DNA from 3 places in the Rhizobium sp. SRDI943 genome. Region 2 is predicted to be linked to each of the others. Evidence: predicted binding sites of a transcription regulator. Region 2 holds the regulator's gene; each other region holds the start of a gene.
What was found. The regulator LexA, encoded in region 2, represses DNA repair genes until DNA is damaged. The targets are predictions, from matches to a motif close to TGTTCNNNNTGTGTTCNG.

Region 1 (7,139 bases), 1.1 Mb from region 2:
GCCCGCTGGCGCGAATTCCTGATCCTCGGGCTCATCAACAATGCCCTGCCGCATGCGCTGATCTTCTTCGGCCAGACCCGCATCGGCGCCGGTCTTGCGGCGATCCTGAATGCGACGACACCGATCTGGACCGTGCTGATCGCCAACTACTTCACCTCAGACGAGAAGCTGTCGCCGGCAAAGATCGCCGGCTGCCTGGTCGGCCTGGCCGGAACGATCGTGCTGATCGGCCCCGGCATGTCGGCCGGTGGCGAAGCCCCGCTCTGGGCGCTGCTTCTTCCCGTGCTTGCTGCGATCTCCTATGGTTTCGCCGCCACTTACGGAAAACGCTTCAAGAATGTTCCCGCCCCTGTTACCGCAGCCGGCCAGTTGACCGCCTCTTCGCTGATTGCGCTGCCGCTGTCGCTGCTGGCCGATCGCCCCTGGGCGCTTGCCGCACCGCCGCTCGATGCCCTCCTCGCCATCCTGGCACTGGCGCTGCTGTCGACCGCCTTCGGCTACATCCTCTATTTCCGGATCATGGCAACGGCCGGCGCCACCAATGCCTCGCTCGTCACCCTGCTGGTGCCGCCGAGCGCCATCCTTCTCGGCGTGCTCTTCCTCGGCGAAAGGCTGGCCCTGAGCGAGTTTGCCGGCATGGCGCTGATCGGTTTCGGCCTCGTCATTCTCGACGGCCGCGCCTATCGCCTGCTGGCCAAGGCCGCCTAAAGCCGGTTGCGAATTCCACATGTTTTCAACCGGTTGCGATCCCGCCATGTTTTGGGCGCATAGGTAAATACGCAATCGCCTGATTTAACGGCATGTTAAATTGTGTGAACAAAAATTTGTTGAGAATTATCGATTTATTTCAAAAGCTTGCGAGAGCACTATTCGACTTATCCACCGAACCCTTCTGCAGCGCAGCATAAGATCTGCTTCCCAACCGACATATTTCAGACATATTATTGGCCGGTTAACGCGAGGAGACAGACATGGGACTCACGCAATCCTTGAATGTTCTGTTGGTCAGTGCAGCGTTTGCTTTCGTCTTGTCCATGCTCTTCATCTGAGCTGGCCGACGAAAGTCTGATGACTGATAGTGCCTAAACTCCTGAATAGCTGATCAATCCGCCAACGAAAAAGCGCATGTCCCGCCCGACATGCGCTTTTCACTTTTACAGCGCCGCGTGTCCTTCAGACGCGCAAAGATCAGGCGGCAGCGCCAGCACTTTTTGTTTCGCGGCGGGGGCGGGAGAGGCCGAGATTGTCGAGCACGGCGGAAACCAGCGGCGCACGGTTCATCGTATAGAGATGGAAGTCGTGGATGCCGCGCCGGACGAGATCTTCGATCTGTTCGGCAGCGACTTCGGCGGCGACCTTCGCCCGCTCCTCGGGCTTGTCGTCGAAGCCTGCAAAGCGCTCGTCGAGAAAGGCGGGGATAACAGTGCCGCAGGCCCCGGCGAAGCGCTTCAGCTGCGTCAGGTTCTGGATCGGCATGATGCCGGGCACGACAGGGATCGAGATGCCGGCGCCGCGCACCCGCTCCAGGTAGCGCTCGAAATTGTCGTTGTCGAAGAAGAACTGCGTCAGTGCCCGGTCGGCGCCATTGTCGGCCTTGCGCTTCAGCATGTCGATATCGGCCGCCGTATCGCGGCTCTCCGGGTGTTTTTCCGGATAGGCGGAAACCGAAATCTCGAAATCGCCGATTTCCTTCAGGCCGGCCACCAGCTCCGCCGCATTGGCATATCCGCCGGGATGCGGCTGGTAGGGCACGCCGGCACCACCGGGCGCATCGCCGCGCAGCGCCACGAAATGCGTCACACCGGCTTTGCGGAACGTGTCGACCACCTGATGCGTCTCTTCCTTGGTCGCGCCGACGCAGGTGAGATGCGAGGCGGTGGCAAGCGGCGTCTGCGACAGGAACCGCGTGACGGTGGTCAGCGTCGGCGCTCTGGTGGTGCCGCCGGCGCCATAGGTCACCGACACGAAATCCGGGTCCCAGTCCTGCAACTGGCTGACGGTATGCCAGAGCTGCCCTTCCATCTCCTCCGATTTCGGCGGGAAGAATTCGAAGGAGACCCTGATGTTGCGGCCGCGCACTTCGTTTTTCAAAGCCATGTTATACCCTCCCGGCAAATGTAGGTTCGGCGCCTTCGCTCGTCTGCGAAGCCATGAGGCGCCTCGGATCGCGCGCGAGCCAGACGGTGACCGTCAACCCCTGCCCGCTTTGCTGACCCGGATGAAGATCGACGACCTGCTCGACGTCGAGCCCGGCCTTGCGTAACCAGTCGGACATCGCCTGGTGCGAAAAACCGAGACGGACATGCGCATGCTCGCCGCGGAGATATTCGAGCGTGTGCGGCGCAAGGTCGATGACCACGAGCCGGCCGCCCGGCCGGAGCATGCGCGCCGCTTCCGCGATCGCAATCTCCGGCTGATCGAAGAAATGCAGCACCTGATGGATCGTCACCAGATCGAAGTCCTGTCCCTCGAAAGGCAGGTTCAGGATATCGGCGTGCCGCACGGTGGCCTTGGTGATGCGGGACTTGTCGAGATTGGCGCGGGCCACGCTCAGCATGTCGCGGCTGGCATCGACGCCGGTCGCCCTGCGGTAGAGCCCGGACAGGAGTTCGAGGATGCGGCCGGTGCCGGTACCGAGATCGAGCAGCGAGTCGATCGGCTGGCTGCCGAGCAGCCGGATGACGGCAGCGTCGACCTCCTCATCGGCCGCATGCAGGCGGCGAAGTTCGTCCCATTCGGCCGCGTTGCGGCTGAAATAGGCCTGTGCCCGCTCGGCGCGCTGGCGCTTGACCAGCGAAAGCCGCTCGCCGTCGCGAAGGATGGTCGGATCGTTCTCGGAAACATGCTTCAGCAACGCCCGCACCAGCATGGCTGCCTTACCGTCCTGCTTGAGGCGGAAATACGCCCAGGCGCCCTCCTGGTAGCGTTCGATCAGTTCGGCCTCGCCGAGCAGCTTCAGGTGGCGGGAGATGCGGGGCTGGGATTGGCCGAGAATTTCGGTAAGATCGGTCACCGTCAGATCGCCGCCGTCAAGAAGCGCCAGAAGACGCAAGCGCGTGGGCTCGCCGGCCGCCTTCAAGACGTCCACCAGCGCATCCAGTCCAAGCTTCAAGGGTTCGCTCATCTTCGATCCAATCAAGATATAAAGATATCTTTATGTGATTTGAAAAGCGGTGGCAAGCGGCAATTCGCACTCTCCGCGAAATTGGCTGCTCAGATTGCGACAAGGCGCGACATGAAAAAGCCCCGGCCGAACCGGGGCTTCCGCAAGCAAAAATGAGTGAAATCAGCGGGTCAGGCGCTTGTGAGCCTGGCTGCCCGGGTTGAGGGCGTCGGGGCCGAGACGGCGAACCTTGTCCTGTTCATAATCCTCGAAGTTGCCTTCGAACCATTCGACATGGCCGTCGCCTTCGAAAGCCAGGATATGCGTCGCCAGACGGTCGAGAAACATGCGATCGTGGCTGATGATGATGGCGCAGCCGGCAAAGTTCTCCAGCGCGTTTTCCAAGGCACCCAGCGTTTCCGTATCGAGGTCGTTGGTCGGTTCGTCGAGCAGCAGAACGTTGCCGCCGGCCTTCAGCATCTTGGCAAGGTGAACACGGTTGCGCTGACCACCAGAGAGATTGCCGACCTTCTGCTGCTGGTCGCCGCCCTTGAAGTTGAAGGCGCCGCAATAGGCACGGGAGTTCATGTCGAACTTGCCGAGCTTGATGATTTCGGCGCCGCCGGAGATTTCCTCCCAGACCGTCTTGTCGGCCGCAAGGGTGTCACGGCTCTGGTCGACATAACCGAGATGCACGGTCTCGCCGATGCGGATCGAACCGCCATCCGGCGTTTCCTGGCCAGTGATCATCCTGAATAGCGTCGTCTTACCGGCGCCGTTCGGGCCGATGATGCCGACGATGCCGCCTGGCGGCAGCTTGATCGACAGGTCGTTGATCAGCGTGCGGCCCTCGAAGCCCTTGGTGATGCCGTCCATCTCGATGACCACCTGGCCGAGGCGCTCGCTGACCGGGATGATGATCTGTGCGTCGCCGGGACGCTGCTTCTCGGCGGCATCCACCAACTGCTCGTAGGACTTGATACGCGCCTTGGACTTGGCCTGACGGGCTTTCGGGCTGGACGCGATCCATTCCTGTTCGCGGCTGATCGCCTTCTGGCGCGATGCATCTTCGCGGCTTTCCTGCAGCATCCGCTTGGCTTTCGCCTGCAGGTAGGCCGAATAGTTGCCTTCGTAGGGAATGCCACGGCCGCGGTCGAGTTCGAGGATCCAGCCGGTGACGTTGTCCAGGAAGTAGCGATCGTGGGTAATCATCATCACGGCGCCCGGATAGTCGCGCAGATGTTTTTCGAGCCAGGCGATGGTTTCGGCGTCCAGGTGGTTGGTCGGTTCGTCGAGCAGCAGCAGATCCGGCTGCGAAAGCAGCAGGCGGCAGAGCGCGACACGGCGTCGCTCACCACCCGAAAGGCTGGTGACATCGGCGTCACGCGGCGGGCAGCGTAGCGCTTCCATCGCCATTTCGACCTGGCTTTCCAGATCCCAGAGGTTCTGGCTGTCGATGACGTCCTGAAGCTTGGCGCCCTCTTCCGCCGTCTCATCGGAATAGTTCATCATCAATTCATTGTAGCGATCGAGGACAGCCGTCTTCGAGGCAACGCCTTCCATGACGTTCTCGAACACCGTCTTGTTTGCATCGAGGTGCGGCTCCTGCTCGAGGTAGCCGACCGTCGCACCTTCGGCGAGCCAGGCTTCGCCGGTATACTCCTTGTCCTGGCCCGCGATGATGCGCAGTACGGTGGATTTACCCGCGCCGTTCGGACCGAGGATACCGATCTTGGCATCGGGGTAGAACGAAAGGTGGATATTCTCCAGGATCTTCTTGTTGCCATAGGCCTTGTTGAGGCCGGACATATGATAGATGAACTGACGTGCCATGCTGCGCTGCTCCGGGCGGGAAACTTTGATTGTGCCGCTATGTAGGCGAAACAGCGCCTCCGGGCAACGCCGAAACCCGGTTTACTCAGGAATTCCGGTCAAAAGCCCGCAGCGTCGACGACGCCCTCGTCGCAGCCGAACGACGTTTTTCCAGCGCCCTGGATCAGATCGGCAAGCCCGGCACTTTTCGCCGATGCCGCCCCGGCTGCTTCCGAAAGCCCGATCGTCAGCTCGCTGATCATCCTGATATTGCCGGCCCGCCGGCAGCTCATCTTGACACGATCGCCGGCACCCGGCCCGAAGCTCTTGTCGAAAGCCGCCTTGATCGCTTCGGCCTTGACCGGTTTGCCGATATTGGCAGCGAAGAGATCGCGCACGGCCGACGCGTTGAGTGCGCCCACGAGGTGCACGCCGACGCCGAAATAGTCGTCGGCGCTCATCTTCGTGCAGGTGCCGTGCTTCACCCACTCATGCCGTTCCAGGCCGGACTGCGTGCCGGGCATCGCCTTTGCGAGCGCCGCCTGCGTCTCCGCCGCAAGCGTGACCTCCGGCAGCTTGTTCCAGTCGCCATCCTTGTCGGCGGCCTTCTGCTCGGCGCTCACGCCGCAATAATCCTGCCGCATCGGCCAAAGTCCGTGCAACGAAAAGTTCGTCGCGTCGGGGCGCTCGCCGGTCTGGCTCGCACACTCGGCTTTCTTCTGGTTCGTCTGACAAAAGGCCGGCTGCCAGCTCGCCGCCAGAATGAAGCGGGTGCGCCCGCCGGCCTCCTGCGCCACGCCGGCGCCGGCAACAACCATCGACACGGCAAACGTCAAGGTACGCAACTGCATGCTGCTCATTTCAACCCCCAAAAAAGAACAATACAGGAACAAATAAGCATCAAAATTAAAAGGCCGCAACCCTGAATCGCAACAAGGCCGCAAATTGTTATCAGATAATCAAATGCCCATGTTGCAATTACCCGGCGATCTGGTCTGTTGTCGCCGGGAGGACCACATGTTTTCTGAAACGCAAAGGCTCGCCGTATCAGGGGCGTCGCTGGCCTATCACCATGCTGAGGCCATCACCCTTCCACGCGGTATCCTGCTGATATCCCATGGCTTGGCCGAACATTCGAAACGATACCGCGTCTTTGCCGAGACGATGGCGGCACGCGGTTATCATGTCTATGCCCATGATCATCGAGGGCACGGCGAGACGACGGCACCCGACGCGCCGATCGGCCGTTTTGCCCGGCGCGGTGGGGTCGAAAGGGTGATCGGCGACGTCATCGCCATGCGCGGCCACGCGGCCTCCCACCATCCCGGCCTGCCGGTGATCCTCTTCGGCCATTCGATGGGCGGCCTCATCGCCCTCAATGCAGCCGTCACGGCTGCGGCCGACTTCGATGCCGTCGCCGTCTGGAATTCGAATTTCGCCATCGGCCTTGCCGGCCGCGCCGCCCAGGCGATCCTGCTTGCCGAGCGCATGCTGAAGGGCTCCGACGTGCCGAGCGGCCTGCTGCCGAAGCTCACCTTCGGCACCTGGGGCAAATCCATTACCGGCCGCCGCACCGAGTTCGATTGGCTGTCGCATCGTCCTGATGAAGTCGACAAGTATGTCGACGATCCACTCTGCGGCTTCGACGCCTCAGTCTCTCTCTGGCTCGATCTCTTCGAGCTGACCTTCCGCGCGCCGCAGAAAATCCATCTCGACCGGCTGGCGCGGGATATGCCGATCCATCTGGTCGGCGGCGGAGAGGACCCGGCGACGGAGCGTGGAAAAGCCGTGCTCTGGCTGTCAAACCATTTGAAAGGCCAGGGCTTCTCCCGTATCAGCACTGAGATATATCAGGACACGCGGCACGAGACGCTGAATGAGATCGGCGCGGATGCGGTGATCGCAGCCTTCGCCGATTGGTGCGACGGGGCCGTCGCAAAGTCCTGAGCGACCAATATCCTGAGTACAGGGATTTTCATCATGAGCAGCACTTCCGCCCGCCCCGTTTCGTCCGCCTCCGACGTGACGACGGGGCTTGTGCTGATGGTTCTTTCGGTGATGGTCTCGCCGCTCATCGATATCTTCGCCAAGCTTGCGATCACGACTGTTCCATCCGGGGAGATCACCGCCGGTCGCTTCGTCGTACAGGCGCTCTGTATGCTGCCGATCGTCGTATGGCGGCGCAGCTTCGCCGAATTCTCCTGGCGCCAGAGCCTGTTCCATG
Region 2 (7,139 bases):
TCTTCTGCACGGTGGTCGGCAGTTCGCCGTAAAGCAGGAGATAGCAGACTTCGAGGAAGTCGCCATGCTCGGCGAGCTGCTCGATCGGATAGCCACGATGCAGCAGGACACCTTCGTCGCCGTCGATGTAGGTGATTTTCGATTCACAGGATGCGGTCGAGGTAAAACCCGGATCGTAGGTGAAGGAAGCGGTGTTCTTGTAGAGGGCACCGATATCGATGACGCTCGGGCCGATCGTGCCGCTTTTGACAGCAAGGTCGACAGACTTGTCACCGATTTTTATTGTAGCGCTTTGATCCGTCATGCTGATCCTCCGAAATGGCGGTGGCGCCATAAAAGCGCCATAGGGGTTAAGCGTCCTCACCGATAGCTATATGATCGCGAAGCTAATGCCAAGTTACTGTGATGGCATTTTGTGCAATGCGGTATCACCTTTTAGGCACTGCAGCGATGAGCCACACGCATATCGGAAGCCGATGATTCGACTGGTCTTTTGGGGCTCGCGATTTTGCCTCATATTTCAATCGATTATGCTTGCCGGATTTGATTGGAGGTTGCATTCTGACTGCCTTCGCAGCCGGGCTTGGGCGGTTCATGCAGGAGTTGACGTCAGTCGAATTGCGGCCGGAAACAGGCGAAGGCCTTGCCGGCTCCTCCAATTTTTCACCACCAGTCGTGGTGACGCGACCGGCAAGGACGCAGTCGGCAATACCATTGCGCCACCGGCTGCCGGCCGCAGCCTCGCACTTGCTGCGTGCCGGCATGCGCATGCTGGGCGAGGAGACGGACCATGGCCGCCTGCTGCTGTTCTCGCCGGTCTTCCTCGGCGCCGGGTCAGCCATCTGGTTTCTCGCGGCATCGGATTTTCCGCTCACTGCATCGCTGCTCTGCCTGTTGGTGCTGACCGTCGCAGTTCTCATCGCCAGCCGCAACCGGGCGGCATTGCGGGCAGCGCTGCTGGCGCTTTCGCTCGTGGCTTGCGGCATAGTCTCGGCGCAGTTCGAGAGCTGGCGGGCTTCGACCGTGATCCTCGATTCATCAGTGACGACGACGGTGACCGGCCGCGTCGAGCGGCGCGAAGGCGATGGTCGCGGCCGGTGGCGCTACATTCTTACCGTCACCGGCACTGAAGCGCCTCAGGTCAAGCGGCCGCCGGAACGCATCACCGCCATCGCCCGCGGTGCGGACGCAGCCTTCGAGATCGGCGATATCATCACCGGCAGGGCGCGGCTGACGCCGCCGGCGGGCCCAGCACTTCCCGAGCTCAACGACTTCTCCTTCAGTGCCTATTTCGACGGCATCGGCGCCAACGGCTTCTTCTACGGTGCACCGACGAAGGACGATGCGCAGGCAGGTCCGCAGGCTGCAAGATCGGCGGTGGAAGCGCTGCTCGAAGGGCTCTACCGGCTGCGCAGCGGCATTGGCGACCGGATAAGGTCGATCCTGCCCGGCGATACCGGCGCTTTTGCCGCCGCACTGGTGACGGACGAGCGGCGCGCCATCTCGGATGCGACGACGGAGGCACTACGCCAGTCCGGTCTGGCTCATATCATCGCCATCTCCGGTCTCAACATGGCGCTGTCGGCCGGCATCTTCTTCGTCGGCTTTCGGATGCTGCTCAGCATCTTTCCCGGTATCGCTGAGGCCTACCCGACGAAGAAGATCGCTGCCGCCGGCGCGCTCATCGCCGTTACTGCCTATTTCCTGATTTCGGGCTTTGCGGTCTCTGCCGAGCGCGCTTTCATCATGATGGCCATCATGTTGATTGCCGTCTTCTTCGACCGGCCGTCGATCAGCCTGCGCAATGTCGCGCTTTCCGCCCTCGTCATCATCCTCATTTCACCGTCCGAGGTCTTAGGTCCGAGCTTCCAGATGTCCTTTGCCGCGACATTAGCGCTGGTCTCGGGCTATCAGTTGTGGAAGGACCGGCGCGTCCGCGAAAACGCCTTTCTGAAGCTACCTATCATCAGGCCCGTCGTTACGGTTGCCGGTTTCTTCGGCGGCGTCTTCCTGACTTCGCTGATCGGCGGTCTTTCCACCGCGCTGTTTTCGATCGAGCATTTTCATCGCCTGACCGCCTACGGCCTGCCGGCAAACCTCGCGACGATGCCGATCATCTCCTTCATCGTCATGCCGGCCGGCTTGCTGGCGATGCTGCTCATGCCTTTCGGTCTGGATGTTTTGCCCTGGAAGGTCGTCGGATTCGGCCTCGATCTGGTGATCGCGGTCGCAAAGACGGTGTCCGGCTGGGATGGCAATATCGACGTCGGCCGCTTGCCCGCCTGGTATTTCGCGGTCGCCGTGGCAGGCTTTCTGCTGCTGACGCTGCTCCGCACCCGGCTGCGCCATATCGGCACATCAATCATCGCGGTCGCAACGCTCATCCTGTTGCTTCTACCGGTTCCCCGGCCGCCGGATCTGGTGATTTCGGAGGATGGCAGTCTCGTCGCGGTGGTCGAAGCGGCAGCAATGGCTTCCAACCGTGAAAGACCACCGGATTTCATCTTCGACCAGTGGCAGAGAGCCCTGGTCCTGCCGAGACATGATCCGCCGAAGATGCTGGATGGTCCTGCTATCCCGCAGGTAGGAGAAGACCGCCGCGTCAAGCTTTCCCGCGATCAGCAGAACGAAGCGAGGACAGCGATGCGGGCGGCCGCAGCGGCCGGTGAAGCAAACCGCTTTTCCTGCGTCAAGAGGGCCTGGTGCGCATCAAGGCTTGGCAATGGTCGTGTGGTTGCTGTCATCGACAATGCCGCCTATCTCGGCCCGGCATGCGACGCGGCCGATATCATCGTGACGTCGGTCCGCCTGCGTTTCAACAGCTGCCGCTCAGGTGCGACGCTCTTCACCGGCGAGACGCTGCGCAGGACCGGATCCATCGAGTTGCGCTTCGCGGACGCCGGCCTGGAGGTGGCAACCGCATTTGACGCATTGTCGCGACCATGGATGCGCCATCGCGCCTTTGACTGGCGCAGCAACAGCTTTACCGAATCCGGCCTAACCGATGTCAGTGATAGCGGCGAATGAGGCCGACGAGTTTGCCCTGCACCTTAACACGGTCTGGTCCGAAAATCCGGGTCTCGTAAGCCGGGTTGGCCGCTTCCAGTGCGATCGAGGCGCCCTTGCGGCGGAAGCGCTTGAGTGTCGCTTCTTCGTCATCGACGAGTGCAACAACAATGTCGCCAGGACTTGCGGTGCTGCCATTGCGGATGATCACGGTGTCGCCGTCGAAGATGCCGGCGTCGATCATCGAATCGCCCTTGACCTCGAGCGCATAATGTTCACCGGAGCCGAGCATGTCGGCCGGAACGGCGATGTCGTGGGTGTTGTTCTGGATCGCCGAAATCGGCACACCGGCGGCGATTCTGCCCATGACCGGCACGGAAACCGAGTTGCCGTTGTCGGCGACGGGTTTTGCGGGAGCAGGGGCGGCGACCGGCTGAGGTTTGCCCAGGCTGCCTTCGATGACGCTCGGCGAAAAGCCGCGCCGCGGCTGGATGCTGGGGCTGTAGGCCTCCGGAAGCTTGATGACCTCGAGCGCGCGGGCGCGGTTCGGTAGGCGGCGAATGAAGCCTCGCTCCTCTAGCGCTGTAATCAAGCGATGAATCCCGGACTTCGAGGCGAGGTCCAGAGCATCCTTCATTTCGTCGAAAGACGGTGGAACGCCGGATTCTTTCATGCGCTCGTGAATGAAAAGGAGAAGCTCCTGTTGTTTGCGCGTGAGCATCGACGTTGTGACCTCGTGATTGAAACAAATCCAGAACAGACACTATATGTTCCATATGTGTTCCGCAAGTAGCTAAATTTCCGTAAAACTTGGCGCCAACTCGTTGAGATTTTTATTTTCATTCGCCGGATTGGGACACATCTCTTGTATTGAGGGGCGCGCCGTCGCACATCTCTTGCCGTTTCCAGGAGGGATATGATGAACGAGCATTCCGCCAAACCGCACCCGCTGGATCATGTCGTGCTGCCGGTCGTCAATATCGATCTGGCGCGCGAGAGGCTCGGCAAGCTCGGCTTCACCGTTGCCGCCGATGCGCGCCATCCCTTCGGAACGGAAAACGCCTGCGTCTTTTTTGCCGACAAGACCTATCTGGAGCCACTCGGGATTGCGAGCGTCGAGGAGAGCGAGGCATCGGCGCGCCAAGGCAATGTCTTCACTGCCCGCAACCAGGCCGTCCGTTTCCGCTGTGGCGAGGAGGGGCTTTCGGGGCTGGCTTTCGGCAGCAAGGATGCCGGCATCGATCATCAGAATTTCGTCGGCAACGGATCGAGCGCCGGCGAGATGCTGCAGTTCACCCGGCCGATGACGATGCCGGACGGTTCCGAGACGATTGCCGGCTTCAAGCTGGCTTTCGCCGCCGACCTGCGCGCGCCGGATCTCCTGCTTTTCACCGTCGAGCGCGTCAATCCGCTACCGGCCGAGCGCGCCGCGCTGGAGACGCATGCCAATGGCGTGACCGGCATAGTCGAGATAGCGCTTTGCGCGCCTGATGCTGCCGCCTTCGCAGCCTTCGTCAGCCTTGCCGTGGCGCAATCGGCAGTCGAGAAAACCGGTTTCGGCGCCAATATCGCGGCATCGAATGCGAAAATCAGCCTGATGACGCGGGAAGGGCTGGAGGCCTATTTCGACATCGCCGACTCATCCGCAGATCGCGGCCTGCGCGGCCGGGCAATCCTCTTCGCTGTCGCCGATCTTGCCGTGACAGAAGCGCATTTGGCTGCTAACGGGGTGACATACACGCGCAAGAACAATCGCATTCTGGTGAAGCCCGCGCCCGGGCAGGGCACGCTCTTCGCCTTCGAGGAAACACGATGAGCACTGATACGAATTCCGAAGTCAGGGTCGGCGAAGGCCAAGGCCAGGTCACCTTTTCCAATACCGGCCGCCTGTCGCTGATTGCCGGTCCCTGCCAGATGGAGAGCCGCGACCACGCCTTCATGGTTGCCGGCACGCTGAAGGAGCTTTGCGGAAAGCTCGGCATCGGCCTCGTCTACAAGAGCTCCTTCGACAAGGCGAACCGGACCTCGCTGTCGGCCGAACGCGGTATCGGGATCGAGAAGGGCATGGAGGTCTTTGCCGACCTCAAGAAGGAATTCGGTTTTCCCGTCCTGACCGACGTTCATACCGCCGAGCAATGCGCGGAGGTGGCAAAGATCGTCGACGTCCTGCAGATCCCGGCCTTCCTCTGCCGCCAGACCGACCTTCTCATCGCCGCCGCCAAGACCGGCCGCGTCGTCAATGTCAAGAAGGGCCAGTTCCTCGCTCCCTGGGATATGAAGAACGTCCTTAAGAAGCTCAATGCCAGCGGCAATCCGAACGTGCTGCTGTGCGAGCGCGGCGCCTCATTCGGCTACAATACGCTGGTCTCCGACATGCGCTCGCTGCCAATCATGGCGGCGATGGGTGCGCCCGTTATCTTCGATGCGACCCATTCCGTGGCGCAGCCGGGCGGGCAGGGCGAATCCTCCGGCGGTCAGCGGGAATTCGTGGAAACACTGGCGCGCGCAGCGGTGGCTGCCGGCATTGCCGGCGTCTTCGTCGAAACCCATCAGGACCCCGACAATGCCCCTTCCGACGGCCCGAACATGGTCTATCTCAAGGACATGCCGCGGCTTCTCGAAAAGCTGCTCGCCTTCGATGCGGTCGCCAAGGCTTGACGTTCAACAGTCTGACATGATCGTGCTATAGGCCACATCCGAACGCTGGTCCGACGGCTATTGCAGCATTGTAATTTGCACGCCTTCGACTAAGACAGGTTTCGAACCATTTATCACCCACCGAGCAGGAAGAACCCATGACTGCAATCACCGATATCATCGCCCGCGAGATTCTCGATAGCCGTGGCAACCCCACCGTCGAAGTCGATGTCTATCTCGAAGATGGCAGCATGGGCCGCGCGGCCGTTCCCTCGGGCGCCTCGACGGGCGCGCATGAGGCGGTCGAACTGCGTGACGGCGGCAAGCGCTATCTCGGCAAGGGCGTCGAAAAGGCGGTCGAAGCCGCCAACACCGAGATCTTCGACGCGATCGGCGGCATCGATGCCGAAAACCAGATCCAGATCGACAACATCATGATCGAGCTGGACGGCACGCCGAACAAGTCGCGCCTCGGTGCCAACGCCATCCTTGGCGTGTCGCTCGCCGTCGCCAAGGCTGCCGCCCAGGCGTCCGGCCTGCCGCTCTACCGTTATGTCGGCGGTGCTTCCGCCAGCCTGCTGCCAGTGCCGATGATGAACATCATCAATGGTGGTGCCCATGCCGACAACCCGATCGATTTCCAGGAATTCATGATCCTGCCGGTCGGCGCCGATTCGATCGCCGAAGCCGTGCGCATGGGTTCGGAAGTCTTCCATACGCTGCGCAAGGAACTTGCCGCACAGGGCCACAACACCAATGTCGGCGATGAAGGCGGTTTCGCACCGGGCCTGAAGAGCGCGCCGGAAGCTCTCGACTTCATCATGAAGTCGATCGAGAAAGCCGGCTACAAGCCGGGCGACGACATGTGCCTCGGCCTCGACTGCGCCTCGACGGAATTCTTCAAGGACGGCAAATACGTTCTCGAAGGTGAGGGCCGCACGCTGGAATCCGGCGCCATGGCCGAGTACCTGGCCGAGCTCGCCGCCAACTATCCTATCATCTCGATCGAGGACGGCATGGCCGAAGACGACTGGGACGGCTGGAAGACGCTGACCGACCTGGCCGGCAAGAAGACCCAGCTCGTCGGCGACGATCTCTTCGTCACCAACTCCGCCCGTCTTCGCGACGGCATCCGCATGGGCGTCGCCAACTCGATCCTCGTCAAGGTCAACCAGATCGGCACGCTGACGGAAACGCTCGATGCCGTCAACACGGCACACAAGGCGGCCTATACCGCCGTCATGTCCCACCGCTCCGGCGAGACCGAAGATTCGACCATCGCCGATCTCGCGGTCGCCACCAACTGCGGTCAGATCAAGACCGGCTCGCTGTCGCGCTCCGACCGTCTTGCCAAGTACAATCAGCTGATCCGTATCGAAGAGGGCCTCGGCCCGCAGGCCCAGTATGCAGGCCGCTCGATCGTTCGCGGCTGATCGGATCTGATTTTCAACGGCTTGACCCGCGCCTTCCCGGCGCGGGTTTTTTGTTGCCCGTTT
Region 3 (7,139 bases), 1.0 Mb from region 2:
GACGAACCAGATGTGGCAGCGGTGCTTGGCGCGGGTGATGCCGACATAGGCGAGGCGGCGTTCCTCCTCCAGGCCGGCGCGGCCGCTCTCATCCAGCGAGCGCTGGTGCGGGAAGAGTCCTTCCTCCCAGCCGGGAAGGAAGACGGTGTCGAATTCGAGACCCTTGGCCGAGTGCAGCGTCATGATCGAGACGGCATCGAGGTTCTCGTTGGTTTCGGCATCCATCACCAGGGAGACGTGTTCGAGGAAGCCGCGCATCGACTCGAAGCTTTCCATCGAGCGGATCAGTTCCTTGAGGTTTTCGAGACGGCCGGGTGCTTCGGCGCTCTTGTCGTTCTTCCACATGTCGGTATAGCCGGACTCTTCGAGAATCTGCTCGGCAAGTTCGGTATGCGGCGTGTTTTCAAGCAGTTCCTGCCATCGGCGGAAAGATTGAATTACGTCGAAGAGCGCCTTTCGCGCCTTCGGCTTCAGCTCGTCTGTCTCGATGATGTCGGCGGCTGCCGCAAGCATCGGGATATCGCGGGCACGGGCATAGTCGTGCAGCGCGCGCACCGTCGTATCGCCGAGGCCGCGCTTCGGTGTGTTGACGATGCGCTCGAAAGCGAGGTCGTCGGCCGACTGCGCAACGAGGCGGAAATAGGCCATGGCATCGCGGATCTCGAGGCGCTCGTAGAAGCGCGGGCCGCCGATAACGCGATAGTTGAGGCCGAGGGTGACGAAGCGGTCTTCGAATTCGCGCATCTGGAAGGAGGCGCGCACGAGGATCGCCATGTCGTTCAAGAGATGCTTGCCCCGCTGGAGTTGCTCGATCTCCTCGCCGATGGCGCGGGCTTCCTCCTCCGAGTCCCAGGAGGCGTGGACCTGCACCTTGGCGTCGTCCGGATCGGAGCGGTCGGTGAACAGCGTCTTGCCGAGGCGACCTTCATTATGGGCGATCAGATGGGCGGCGGCCCCGAGGATATGTTCGGTCGAACGATAGTTGCGCTCGAGCTTGATGACCTTGGCGCCGGGGAAATCCTTCTCGAAACGCAGGATATTGTCGACCTCGGCGCCGCGCCAGCCATAGATCGATTGATCGTCGTCGCCAACGCAGCAGACGTTCTGCAGCTCGCCCTTAGGGCGCTGAGCGAGAAGCCTGAGCCACATGTACTGGGCCGTGTTGGTATCCTGGTACTCGTCGACGAGGATATAGCGGAAGCGGTCGTGATATTCCTTCAGGAGATCCGGGTTTTTGCGGAAGATCGCGATCGGATGCATCAGCAGGTCGCCGAAGTCGCAGGCGTTCAGCGTCGTCAGGCGCGCCTGATAGGCAAAATAGAGATCGCGGCCACGGCCGTTGGCAAAGGCGCGGGCATCACCCTCGGGGATGTCGGCGGGGCCGAGGCCCTTGTTCTTCCAGGTATCGACCATGCCGGCGAACTGCTTGGCTGGCCAGCGCTTGTCGTCGAGACCTTCGGCCTGAATGAGCTGCTTGATGAGGCGGACGACGTCGTCGGTGTCGAGAATGGTGAAATCGGAGCGCAGGCCGACAAGCTCGCCGTGGCGGCGCAGAAGTTTGACGCCGATCGAATGGAAGGTGCCGAGCCACGGCATGCCTTCGACGGCGCCGCCGACGAGCAGCGCGATGCGCTCCTTCATCTCGCGGGCGGCCTTATTGGTGAAGGTGACGGCGAGGATCTGCGAGGGGAAGGCGCGGCCGGTGTTGAGGATATGGGCGATGCGGGTCGTCAGTACGCGCGTCTTGCCGGTGCCGGCGCCGGCGAGCACGAGGACGGGGCCTTCAAGCGTTTCGACGGCTTCGGTCTGCTCGGGGTTCAACCCGGCGAGATAATCCGGCCGCTTGCCGCCGTCGCGAGCCGCCATGGCGCGGGCGGCGATGCCGCCACCGGCGGCGGGCGCCCGTTCGGCGGGTGCGGCAGGCGGCTGCGGCTTGCGCGCCATCTCGCCCGGCTCTTCGTCGAAGAAGGGCATATCGTCGAAACTATTGCTCATGGCGCGTAATGTAGTGATTCGGGAAGGAAAGACCAGAAAAGATGTTCTGCTTTCATTCCCGAGCCGGCGCTATTCCAGGCGGTATGTTGCGGGCGGTAATGCCGCCGCCGAGCCCGGCTGTAGCCGCGATGCGGGCGGGCGGGGCTGAAAATTCCAATCGCGGCCTGTCGGATCAGGCGCCGGTGAGGCGTCCTTGGGTCATCGGACAGCAGTCCGGATCAACACCCGTCAACAAGGAGGCCGTTTCATGCCGAAGATCGTTTCAAATCTCTGGTTCGCCGAGGAAGCCCGCGAAGCCGTCGAATTCTACGTGTCTGTCATCCCGGACTCCAGGATCGGCCGTACCACCATATTGCCGGCGGAAACGCCGAGCGGGCCTCCCGGCAGCGTCGAGCTGATCGAGCTCACGCTCGCTGACCAGGCCTTCCTGGCCATGAAGGCCGGCCCGCTCGATAGTTTCAACCATTCCTTCTCGATCGCGATTCTCGTAGAAAGCCAGGCCGAGATCGATCGGATATGGGATGCTTTCTTAGGCAATGGCGGCACGCCGGAGGCCTGCGGCTGGCTGAAGGACCGCTGGGGCCTTTCCTGGCAGATCGTGCCGCGTGTGCTCTCGGAGATGATCGCCGACAGCGACCGTGAGCGGGCCAGGCGCGTGACCGAAGTGATGCTCGGCATGGTCAAGATCGATGTCGCCGCGCTCGAGGATGCGTTCAACGGCTGAGAGGCCTGCGGAGAGATGATCGCAATATCCGGCGCATGATCGTCATGCGCCTATTTCTCTAAGAATATCCCAAGTTTTCGAACGTCATATGGCCCGTCGCACATCGATATTCACCGATCGAAGCTGGCTCTCCGCCTGCCGACCGCTGATTTTCGAGACCTCGAATCACGGGCGACATTGCACACCTTTTTCATCTTTCTGTCACGTCGTGAAATGTGCTGATACCGCGATGGCGTCTTTCTCCACTATACTGACCAACAGTTTCGTAGAGTAATTAAAGAACCGGTGGATGCACAATTTCGTGCATTGCTAGAAACGGCCGGTGAGCGTGGAATAACCGACGAAACTATTGATTCTCAGGAACGTCATGGCCATCTCGATGGTTATAAGGACACCTGAAGCCTGTGGCATTAACCTTGAATGGAGGGCCCATGCTGAGCGAATCCGTATTTGATGCGTTCACCCGCAGTTATGATGCGCGTCGCGAGACCGATATGTCGATCTCGGATTATCTCGACCTTTGTAAAAAAGAACCGCTTGCCTATGCCAATGCGACCGAGCGCCTGCTCGCCGCGATAGGCGAACCGCAGATGGTCGACACCGCCAGGGACACGCGCCTCGGTCGGATATTCATGAACCGGACCATCCGGATTTATCCGGCCTTTGTTGGCTTCCACGGCATGGAAGAGACAATCGAACGAATCGTTTCATTCTTCCGGCACGCGGCGCAGGGGCTCGAGGAGCGCAAACAGATCCTCTATCTGCTCGGCCCGGTCGGCGGCGGCAAGTCATCTCTGGCTGAGCGGCTGAAGCTGCTGATGGAGCTTCATCCGATCTACGTGCTGAAGGCGGGTGACGAGATCAGCCCCGTTTTCGAAAGTCCGCTCAACCTCTTCGACCCGGACACGATGGGATCGCTCCTGCAGGAGCAATACGGCATTCCCCTGCGACGCCTAAGCGGACTGATGAGCCCGTGGTGCCTGAAGCGGCTCGATGATTTTGGGGGCGATATTTCCCGCTTCCGTGTCGTCAGAGTACAGCCTTCGCGGTTGCGCCAAATTGCGATCGCCAAGACCGAGCCTGGAGACGAGAACAATCAGGATATCTCGTCGCTGGTTGGCAAGGTCGATATCCGCAAGCTGGAGACTTATTCCCAAAACGATCCCGATGCCTACAGCTATTCTGGCGGCCTCAATCGCGCCAATCAGGGCGTGCTCGAGTTCGTCGAGATGTTCAAGGCGCCGATCAAGATGCTGCATCCGCTGCTGACGGCGACGCAGGAGGGGAACTATATCGGCTCCGAGAACATCGGCGCCATACCCTTCACCGGCATCGTCCTTGCGCATTCGAACGAAGCGGAATGGCAAACCTTCAAGGCCAACAAGAACAACGAAGCCTTCATTGACCGTATTTGCGTGATCAAGGTGCCCTATTGCCTGCGCGTGACGGAAGAGCAGAAGATCTACGAGAAGCTGATCGAGGGATCGGAACTCGCGGATACACCATGCGCTCCGGCGACGCTCGAAATGCTGGCCCGCTTCTCCGTGCTGTCGCGTCTGCGCAAGCATGAGAATTCGACATACTTCTCGAAGATGCGCACCTATGACGGCGAAAGCCTGAAGGAGACGGATCCGCGCGCCCGCAGTGTCCAGGAATATCGGGATGCCGCCGGCATCGACGAGGGCATGGACGGCATATCGACCCGCTTCGCCTTCAAGGTGCTCGCCTCCACTTTCAATCACGACACCACGGATATCGGCGCCGATCCGGTTCATCTGATGTATGTGCTGGAGCAGTCGATCCGCCGCGAGCAGTTTTCCGACGATGTCGAGAAGCGATATCTGGAATTCATCAAGGCCGATCTTGCGCCGCGTTACGCAGAGTTCATTGGAAATGAAATCCAGAAGGCCTATCTTGAGTCCTATGCGGATTACGGACAGAATCTGTTCGACCGCTACGTCGACTATGCCGATGCCTGGATCGAAGACGTGGACTTCAAGGATCCCGATACCGGCCAGCTACTCGATCGCGAGCTCCTCAACCAGGAACTGACGAAAATCGAAAAGCCGGCGGGAATTGCCAATCCGAAGGATTTCCGCAACGAAATCGTCAAGTTCTGCTTGAGATCGCGGGCAGCCAACGGCGGAAAGAATCCGTCATGGACGAGCTACGAGAAAATCCGGGAAGTCATCGAAAAGCGAATGTTCTCGCAGGTCGAAGATCTTTTGCCGGTCATTTCCTTCGGATCGAAGAAGGATTCCGAAACGGAAAAGAAGCACAGCGAATTCGTCTCGCGCATGGCCGCGCGGGGTTACACGGAGAGGCAGGTTCGGCGCCTCGTCGAATGGTACATGCGCGTCAAACAGGCAAGTTAATGTGGAGCCAATATGCACATTGTCGACCGTCGGCTAAATCCGCGCGGTAAAAGTCTGGAAAATCGGCAACGGTTTCTTCGGCGCATGAAAGGCGCTGTGCAGCAGGCGGTAAAGCGTTCTCTGCAAAACCGGAACATTCGCGATGTGCTCGACGGCGGGGAAATCAGCCTGCCGATCGATGGAATGGCCGAGCCGAACTTGAGAAGGGGCGACGGCGGCATCCGCGATCATATCCTGCCTGGAAACAGGGCCTTCGTCGAAGGCGACATTCTTCCGCGCCCGCCGGGGAGCAGGGGCGGAAAACCCAAGGATGCGGGTGAGGGCGATGGTGAGGATGGCTTCCGCTTCGTGCTGACGCGCGAAGAGTTCCTCGATGTGTTTCTGGACGACCTGGAACTGCCCGACCTTGCCAAACGGCGTCTGGCCGAAACCGAGGAGGAAACTCCATCGCGGGCCGGCTATTCCGTGTCGGGATCGCCGTCCAACATCGCCGTCGGTCGCACGACGAGGCTCGCGATGATGCGCCGCGTCGCGCTTCACCGTCCGCGCCGCGAAGAGATCGAAGCCCTGCAGCGGCAGATCGAGGAATGCGAGGACGACGAGAGCCGCCTGGCGCTTGAGGCAAAACTCAAGTCCCTGACGGAAAAAAGTCGGCGCATCCCCTATATCGATCCGCTCGACGTGCGATATCGCCGCTTCGAAAACGAGCCGAAGCCTGTGGCGAAGGCGGTGATGTTCTGCCTGATGGACGTCTCGGGCTCCATGTCGGAACACATGAAGGATCTGGCGAAGCGGTTCTACCTGCTGCTCTATCTTTTCCTGTCGAAGCGCTACAAGAAAGTGGAGATCGTCTTCATCCGTCACACAGACAAGGCGGAGGAGGTCGATGAGGAAACCTTCTTCTATGGTCCGGCGACGGGCGGCACGCTGGTATCCAGTGCGCTAGCGGCAATGCGCGGGATCATCGCGGCGCGTTTCGATCCGGCAGAGTGGAATATCTACGGCGCCCAGGCTTCGGACGGCGACAACGCCCATTCGGACGGAAACCTGACCGGACAGCTGCTGCACGAGATTTTGCCGCTCTGCCAGTATTTCGCCTATATCGAGGTCGGCGAAGAAGGCGGCGACTCCTCGGTATCCCGTTCACCGCTTTGGATGCTTTATGACGGGATCCGTTCCGAGTTGCCGCTTTCGATGCGCAAGGTCTGCCGGCGAAGCGAAATATTCCCTGTTTTCCACGATCTCTTCCAAAAACGTGACGCACAGTCGAGGGTGACGCCATGACCACGACGATGAGGCCAAGAGAGCGGCTGTTGTTCGAGGGGGCTGACTGGGATTTCGCAACGCTCCAGCGCATCCATGACGCCTGCGAGGAGATCGCGCTTAACGAACTCGGCCTCGACGTCTATCCGAACCAGATCGAAGTCATCACCTCGGAGCAGATGCTTGATGCCTATTCCTCGACCGGCATGCCGCTCTTTTACCGCCACTGGTCTTTCGGCAAGCACTTCGCGCATCACGAAGCTTTCTACCGCCGCGGGATGCGCGACCTTGCCTATGAGATCGTCATCAACAGCTCTCCCTGCATCTCCTACCTGATGGAGGAGAACACGGCGACGATGCAGACGCTCGTCACCGCGCATGCGGCCTTCGGCCACAACCATTTCTTCAAGAACAACTATCTCTTCAAGCTCTGGACCGATGCGGAGGGGATCCTCGATTACCTCGATTTCGCCAAGGGTTATATCACCCGCTGTGAGGAACGTTACGGCGAGACGGCCGTCGAGCGGACACTCGATGCGGCGCATGCACTGATGTCGCATGGGGTGCATCGATACGCGGGCAAGACCACCATCGACCTTCGCCAGGAGGAGAAGCGGCAACAGGAGCGCCGCGCCCATGAAGAGCAGATGTTCAACGATCTGTGGCGCACGGTTCCCGTCGGCAAGGCCCGAAAGGCCGGCGACATCGGCCTGGAAAAGCGCCGCGCCGCCCTCGGTCTCCCTCAGGACAACATCCTATACTTTCTGGAAAAGTCGGCGCCG

Region 1: a site for LexA is predicted at 5,790-5,807, ahead of AC245Y_RS15000 (ribonuclease T2 family protein). Genes of this name have one in related genera too.
Region 3: a site for LexA is predicted at 2,038-2,055, ahead of AC245Y_RS14705 (ATP-dependent helicase). Genes of this name have one in related genera too.

What each region holds. Positions count from the first base shown of each region.
Region 1 covers NZ_CM172787.1:2,899,779-2,906,917, forward strand. The annotation lists gene AC245Y_RS14980 (DMT family transporter) at 1-708, shown strand, start outside; gene metF (methylenetetrahydrofolate reductase [NAD(P)H]) at 1,189-2,097, opposite strand; gene AC245Y_RS14990 (ArsR/SmtB family transcription factor) at 2,099-3,124, opposite strand; gene ettA (energy-dependent translational throttle protein EttA) at 3,287-4,936, opposite strand; gene AC245Y_RS15000 (ribonuclease T2 family protein) at 5,035-5,775, opposite strand; gene AC245Y_RS15005 (alpha/beta fold hydrolase) at 5,933-6,862, shown strand; gene AC245Y_RS15010 (DMT family transporter) at 6,896-7,139, shown strand, end outside.
Region 2 covers NZ_CM172787.1:1,808,468-1,815,606, forward strand. The annotation lists gene gltA (citrate synthase) at 1-304, opposite strand, end outside; gene AC245Y_RS09540 (ComEC/Rec2 family competence protein) at 595-3,027, shown strand; gene lexA (transcriptional repressor LexA) at 3,008-3,727, opposite strand; gene AC245Y_RS09550 (VOC family protein) at 3,926-4,822, shown strand; gene kdsA (3-deoxy-8-phosphooctulonate synthase) at 4,819-5,664, shown strand; gene eno (phosphopyruvate hydratase) at 5,802-7,076, shown strand.
Region 3 covers NZ_CM172787.1:2,833,605-2,840,743, reverse strand. The annotation lists gene AC245Y_RS14705 (ATP-dependent helicase) at 1-1,995, opposite strand, end outside; gene AC245Y_RS14700 (VOC family protein) at 2,243-2,719, shown strand; gene AC245Y_RS14695 (PrkA family serine protein kinase) at 3,151-5,094, shown strand; gene AC245Y_RS14690 (YeaH/YhbH family protein) at 5,107-6,378, shown strand; gene AC245Y_RS14685 (SpoVR family protein) at 6,375-7,139, shown strand, end outside.